DNA from 2 places in the Kribbella sp. NPDC004138 genome. Region 1 is predicted to be linked to the other one. Evidence: riboswitches for the same ligand, from Rfam matches in the RefSeq annotation. Region 1 holds a riboswitch; the other holds the start of a gene.
What was found. A riboswitch is a leader RNA that binds a small molecule or an ion and turns the genes downstream of it on or off. The one in region 1 is predicted to bind cyclic di-AMP.
Positions count from the first base shown of each region.

Region 1 (3,395 bases):
AGGTCGACCTTGAAGACCTCAGCCGCGTCCTCGCTCGCGCGCACACGACCACCCCCGATCAAGTGAAGGTCGCCCTCGGAGGCGACCCGCGCTTCGAGGTCTCAGGGAATGCGATCGTTCTCCGCGGCTGGAGTGATCGGAGGGCTTCGACGTCCCGAAGCCAGGCGACGGCGAAGCCGTCCTTACTGGACGAGGTGCGGTTCGCACTGACCGAAACCGACACCGACCGCGTCCTTGTGATGGCGTCGGCTAGCGGAACGACAAGGACACTTCGATGCGACTTCGTCCGCGGCGACCGCGGCGAGGAGGTCTGGATCGCAACGGCCGTGACGAACCCGGAGGATTGGATCGCCGCTTCACGCGCTGGCGCCTGGTCGCTCCGCCCGGGCTGGAAACTTCCTCTGGTGAAGGCCGCCGAGGTTCCCGGAGGAGCTCCGATGGTGCTTGTGTACCGCGAGGCCTCCGCGGCTGATGCTGCCCAGCGGGTGCAGGCCGTTGTCGCGGAACTGTGGGACGTCCAGAGCGACACCGCCCGGTTGGAGAAGGTCACATGTTCGCCGGCGGAACTAGAGCGCCGAGTTCTCGGAGAGCACACCGTTCGTCGGCTCGTCGCACGCGCGACGCCACGCGGACCAACGGTCAAAACCTGTGAGCGATGCGGCCAGCCCTTGACGGATCCGTCCAGCGTGGCGCTTGGTATCGGGCCAGAGTGCCGCAAGTACTACTCAACCGAGGTCTTGCGAGCCGTCAAGGCCCGGAGCAAGGTCCTACCCAAGATGTCAGCACAGAAGCCGACGAGCTGGGCCAAGGCGATTCGGGAGTGGTTGTCGACCGACTACTAGCTACCGGGCCGCACAATCTCCGACCTTGCTTCCTCGGGCGATGAGGCACGGCAGCTGGTAGACGGGGCGTAGCGCGCCGGTCGTGATCGTTACGAGGTCGACTGTCGCCTGCCCTGGCTGATCATGGTGAAGGACTGCCGGTCCCGCGGCTTCAAGCCGTCCAGGAGTGTGGTCGTGGCGGCGTACTCCTGCTGCATCACGAGTTCTTCCGGGCCTGGATCGTGCCGTTGGAAGAACTCCCGAGGCTCCTCCACCGGCAACGCCTGGACCCGGTCCGCGTCGTGACGGCGCCAGGAGTTGTACACGTTGGCGAACTGGATCAGGCACTGCCCGATGAAGTACGTCCGCAGCGACGCACCCCGCCGGTAATCCCACCGGCCACCGACCAGTACGTAGTCGTGGAACTTCACTAGCGCCTTGCCGACCGTTTCCAAGACCCGGTCCTCGACGAGGCCCCGATCGTCGAACGCGTCGGCCGGCGCCGCAGGCAGACCGCCGTACCCACGCTGCCGGCGGTAGTGGAGGATCGTCCGCTTCCGGATCCAGGACGTCAGCACCGCCATGGCGTACTTCACCAGCTCACCCTGGAAGTAGTCGTAGTCGTAGTCCGGGCCCTGGAAGTTCCGCCAGCCCAGCTCGAGAACCAGCTCGTAGTCGGCTTGCAGCCGATCGAGGTGATCCGCGTTCTTGAACGTCGACGCCGCCGTCGCCCAGTGAGGTACGAGGCCGACACCTACGTCCGGTTGTAACGGCGCGGCGGCCGCTGGCTGCTTCGCCACCTCGTCCGCCTCACCGGATTTCATGACCTGCCTCTTTCGTCGGGAGAGACCACGACTCCGTCGGGTCACCCCCTCGTATATGCACTTCTCTGGATTACCCCCGACTCCGGACCAACTTTTTTCCGGAGCCTTCGATCGGCCGGGCTCGACCAGGTCGTACCGGAGGGCGTGGACGTGCCGAGGCACGGTGGACGTGGCACCGGCCACGTCGGAGCGGCGACAGCCGCCGACAAGGTTCCGGGTATGCCGAAGCGCCCCGTGAGCCCGGTTCTGGGCATGACGAATCCTCAGACGCCTGTGAAGTTAGCTGTCGGGTTCGGGCTGGGATTCATAGCCCGGTCCGCTCCCGCGGACTTCACCCCAGGGTTCCGACCACTCACGGTCGAGACCCAACCTCCTGCGTCCCCCACCTCCGCCTTGGTTGTTCGAGGGGAGCACACGAACCTGGCGGAGCTCGGCGTTGACTCGTGTGCAGCCCACCGACACTCGCCGGGCCATCCATCAGAGTAGAACCACGCTCCGACAAGATGAAACCTGATTCACAGCCCGCGCGCGTCGGGCTCAAATCCCAACAGAAACAGGCGAAATCGCACTCCGCACTGCTCGACCACTAGCTGCTGTTCGACCGCCAACTGCGCTGGTGGCCGGGACTGGCGGATGGTCTCGCAGGCGCCGAATCGGCGGCGCAGGTGGGGTTGTAGCTCGTCCGGCACCCGACGAGCCGAGCGACCATGGCATGCCGGGCGGCTGGCGTGCGCTCTGCTCGTCCGGCGACCCGGCCGGGGGTGTCAGCGAGCAGGATCGCGAACCGTCGGCAGGTCACGAGAAGTTGTGGCGATCCGGGGCAAAGTAGTGAGTAAAGCGTGAGTTGGCGCCGGAAGTCCATCACTCCGGGTTATATGCCCAGGTCAGAGAGCCGGCGGGGGGACTCGAACCCCCAACCACCGCTTTACAAGAGCGGTGCGCTGCCAATTGCGCCACACCGGCGTGGTGTCGGTACATAGTAGTGGATTGTGTGGAGTGTGCTGCGGGGGTCGGGTGGGTTCCGGGGGCTTTGGGGTGCTCGGGTGGTGTCGGTGCTCGGGGACTCGTTGGGGCTCGTGGCGTTGCTGTTGTACGTGCAGCGGGCGACGGGGGCGGCGCTGGCGGTGGCGTTGTTGTTGCTGGCGGGGGACTTTGTGCCGGGGTTGTTCGGGGCGGTGGCGGGGGCGGTTGGGGATCGGTTCGATCTCAAGCGGGTGATGGTGGTTTGTGACGTCGTCCAGGGGGTGCTGACGGTCGTCATGGCGGTCAGTTTGCCGCCGTTGCCGGTGTTGCTTGTGCTGGTGGCGGTGCGGGGGGTTACCGCGCAGGTGTTTCTGGCCGGATCGCGGAGCGCGATGCCGCGGCTGGTGCGGGACGATCAGTTGGAGGCGGCGAACTCGGCGTTGGGGGCGGGGACGAACGGGTTGGAGGCCGTCGGGCCGCTGATCGCGGCTGGGCTGTTCCTGGTGACCGACGTACGGGGGATTCTGTACATCGACGCGGCGACGTTCTTCGTGTCGGCGGCGCTGCTGAGCCGGTTGCCGAGGATCCAGGTGGAGCGGTCGGGGCACAGTCTGTTGAAGGATGCGCGGGACGGGCTGGGGTACATCGTCCGGACCCGCGCCATCCGCGTGATCGGGATCGGGTTCTTCGCGGTGGTCGCGTTCAACGGCGTGGACGACGTCGCGATGGTGTTCCTCGCGAAGGACGAGTTGCGCGGGAGTGATTCGGCGGCGGCGACGTTGTACGC
Region 1 covers NZ_JBSGFZ010000001.1:231,639-235,033, reverse strand. The annotation lists gene ACWEOO_RS01110 (DUF6011 domain-containing protein) at 1-842, shown strand, start outside; gene ACWEOO_RS01105 (hypothetical protein) at 932-1,645, opposite strand; cyclic di-AMP (ydaO/yuaA leader) riboswitch at 1,899-2,091, opposite strand; tRNA gene ACWEOO_RS01100 (tRNA-Thr) at 2,536-2,608, opposite strand; gene ACWEOO_RS01095 (MFS transporter) at 2,635-3,395, shown strand, end outside.

Region 2 (3,395 bases), on a different contig from region 1:
TTCCTTCGACTCCACGAACGGGCCGTCGGTGACGGCCGGCAGCCCGTTGCGGACCCTGACGACCGCCGACTGGGCCGGCTGCTGCAGCGCGACCGTGCTGTGGAACTCGCCGGACGCCTTGATCGTGTCCATGAACTTCTGATGCCCGCTGCCGATGGCCTGTTGCTCCTCCTCGGGCAGCGCGGCGATCACGTCGGGGTTGACGTTCAGGACCAGTAGGTACTTCACGATGTCTCCTTCACCAGCGGCCCCCGGTGTGGGCGCCTCTCAACCATCAGTACGGAGCGCTCCGGCCGATCTTGACATCGGTATAGCGTCACCCCATGTCGCAGCTGAGTCTCACAGATGTCCGGGCCGCGGCCGATCGCCTCGCCGGGGTCGCGCACCGGACGCCGGTCCTCACCTCGCGGACGCTCGACGAGCGGGTCGGGGCGCAGGTGTTCCTGAAGGCGGAGAATTTCCAGCGGATCGGGGCGTTCAAGTTCCGCGGCGCGTACAACGCGATCAGCAGGCTCTCCCCGGAGCAGCTCGCGACGGGCGTGGCGGCGTACTCGTCGGGCAATCACGCGCAGGCTGTCGCACTGGCGGCCCGCCTCGCCGGGACGTCGGCGGTGATCCTGATGCCCGAGGACGCCCCGCCGACGAAGCTGGCCGCGACCCGCGGGTACGGCGCCGAGGTGGTGACGTACGACCGGTACACCCAGGACCGGACCGCGCTGGCTCACGAGCTGGCCGCGGAGCGGGGGCGGCCGCTGATCCCGCCGTACGACCACCCCGACGTGATGGCCGGGCAGGGCACTGTCGCACTCGAGCTGATCGAGGAGGTCGGGCATCTCGGCGCACTGCTGGTCCCGGTCGGCGGCGGTGGACTGATGGCCGGCTGCGCGACCGCCGCGACGCTGATGTCCCCCGGGATCCGGATGATCGGCGTGGAGCCGGCCGCGGGCGACGACCACGTCCGGTCGCTCGCGGCGGGCGAGCGGGTCGAGATCGCCGTACCGCGGACCATCGCGGACGGGCAGGCGGTCTCGGCGCCCGGCGAGCTCACGTTCGCGGTGAACCAGCGGCTGGTCGAGGCGTTCGAGCTGGTCAGCGACGAGGAGATCGTGGCCGCGATGGCGTTCGCGTTCGAGCGGCTGAAGATCGTGCTGGAGCCGAGCGGGGCGAGCGCGCTGGCGGCACTGCTGGCCGGACGGATCCACGGGCTGCCGGAGCGCGTCGGAGTGGTGCTGTCGGGCGGGAACGTGGGGCTGGAGCGCTTCCACGAGCTGCTCGGCAATAGCTGAATGCGCAAGGACTTTAGGACGCCCTGACCACCCTCTGTGCCCGTTGTCACAGAAAGCCACCATCAAATGTGGCGCAGATCACATCAAGGCCCTCATTTGCCGTCTGCGCCCCGCTCAGACGCGCTCAGGACACCTGGTGTTCACCCCGGCTTACTGAGCCGTCAGGGGCCCTCTCAGGCCCGTTTCAGAACGACTCTGTGGATCTGAGGGTTTGCGTCGTGATCCTTCTGTTATACAGTCGTCGGCGGTTCGGTAAACAACACGAACCGCACACGAGTCAACGCCGAGCTCCGCCAGGCTCGTGTGCTCCCCTCGAACAACCATGGCGGAGGTGGGGGACCCAGGAGGTTGGGTCTCGACCGTGAGTGGTCGAAACCCTGGGGTGAAGTCCGCGGGAGCGGACCGGGCTATGAATCCCAGCCCGAACCCGACAGCTAACTTCACAGGCGTCGGGAGACAACCATGCCCGTCACTGCCCGACGGACGTCGCTTCTGCGCGCCGTCAGCCAGACCGCTGAGTCCAGTACCGACCGGCCCACGGGCCGGACCCTGGCAAAGCACCGCAAGCCCACCACCCGTCCGGGGGCGCCCCGGACCGCAGCGGCCGTCCTTTCCGTCGGCCTCGCTGTCGGCGGCGGCGCCGCACTGTCCGTGACGACCACGTCGGCCGCCTCGGCGTCGACCAGCTCCAGCACCGCGACCACCGTGCCGCGTGGATACTGGAGCATCCCCAGCAAGCCCCTGCTCCGGTACGGCGACAAGGGTCCGACCGTCAAGTACGTTCAGAGGGCCCTGCACCTGGGTCCGGACGGATACTTCGGCACCAGCACCGTCCGGGTGCTGAAGAAGTTCCAGACCTCCTGGGGTCTGAAGGCCACCGGCTACACCGACAAGAAGACCTGGGGCCGGCTGACCTGGGCCGCCAAGCACAAGGTGCTCTACGGTCCGCACAGCACGTCGAGCGGCTCCGTCGGGACTTTCCGGGCCAAGGTGCTCCGGGAGGCGGCCAAGCTCAAGGGCACGCCGTACCGCTACGGCGGCACCAGCCCGCGCGGCTTCGACTGCTCCGGCTACACCGGCTACGTGTACAAGAAGGCCGGCAAGAAGCTGCCGCGCACGTCGCGCCAGCAGTACAGCGCGACCAAGCACATCAGCCGCAAGGCCGCCAAGCCGGGCGACCTCGTGTTCTTCCGCAGCGGTGGCGGCGGTGTGTATCACGTCGGCATCTATGCCGGCGGCAACATGCTGTGGCACGCCTCGAAGCCGGGTAAGCCGGTCGCGAAGGCGAAGATCTGGACCAGCAGCGTGGCCTTCGGCCGCGTCTGAGTCCTGACCGGCCGGCGTCCTACCCCCCCAACTGGGCGCCGCCGGTCGTCAGCGTCCTCATCCCCCCAGGCACGCTGACTTCCGAAACCGGCCCGAACCGTCGCCCCCACCCCTCCGACGGATCGGGCCGGTTTCCTGTCTCCAGGTATCGCGCCTACGCCAAGGCTGCGTTCACGGCCGCCAGCAGATCCTTCGGCCGCCGGGCCGGCACCGCCAGCAGCTCAGGAGAGCCCGTACGGCGGACCACGATCCACTGCACGCCGCGCCCCAGCCGGCCCCACGCTCCACCGACGATCCGCACGCCGGTCTCGCCGACGACATCGCTCGCGGTCTGGGTGTTGAGCCTGTCCAGCTGGGCTTTGCTCAGCACGGCTTCGGCCGGATGGGCACCGAACGACCGATCCAGGTCACGCAGGACCAGCGTGTGCTTGCCGACCACCAACTCCTGACGGGTGACGCGGACGTTCCCGTACCGGGCGTGCGCGAAGAAGTAGATCGCCACCGGGAGTAGCACGACGCCGGCCACCAGGAGGACCGGCTGCGCGATCAGACTGCCGATACCGATCAGTGCGAGCGCCGCGACGGCCAGGCCGCCGTACACCCACTGGTTGCCCATGCTCTTGCGATACAACGTCTCGTCCACGGCGCCAACCCTAAGGTCGAGCAGGTGTACGCGCTCTGCTAGCCGTCGAGCAGGCCGGCCTCGTGGGCCAGGATCGCGACCTGGACGCGGTTGGTCGCGTCGAGTTTGACCAGGGCGCGGGACACGTGGGCCTTCACGGT
Region 2 covers NZ_JBSGFZ010000004.1:309,543-312,937, forward strand. The annotation lists gene ACWEOO_RS07570 (YciI family protein) at 1-228, opposite strand, end outside; gene ACWEOO_RS07575 (threo-3-hydroxy-L-aspartate ammonia-lyase) at 324-1,286, shown strand; cyclic di-AMP (ydaO/yuaA leader) riboswitch at 1,558-1,749, shown strand; gene ACWEOO_RS07580 (C40 family peptidase) at 1,749-2,612, shown strand; gene ACWEOO_RS07585 (hypothetical protein) at 2,767-3,255, opposite strand; gene ACWEOO_RS07590 (response regulator transcription factor) at 3,294-3,395, opposite strand, start outside.
Region 2: another riboswitch for cyclic di-AMP. It lies ahead of ACWEOO_RS07580 (C40 family peptidase); the one in region 1 lies ahead of ACWEOO_RS01105 (hypothetical protein).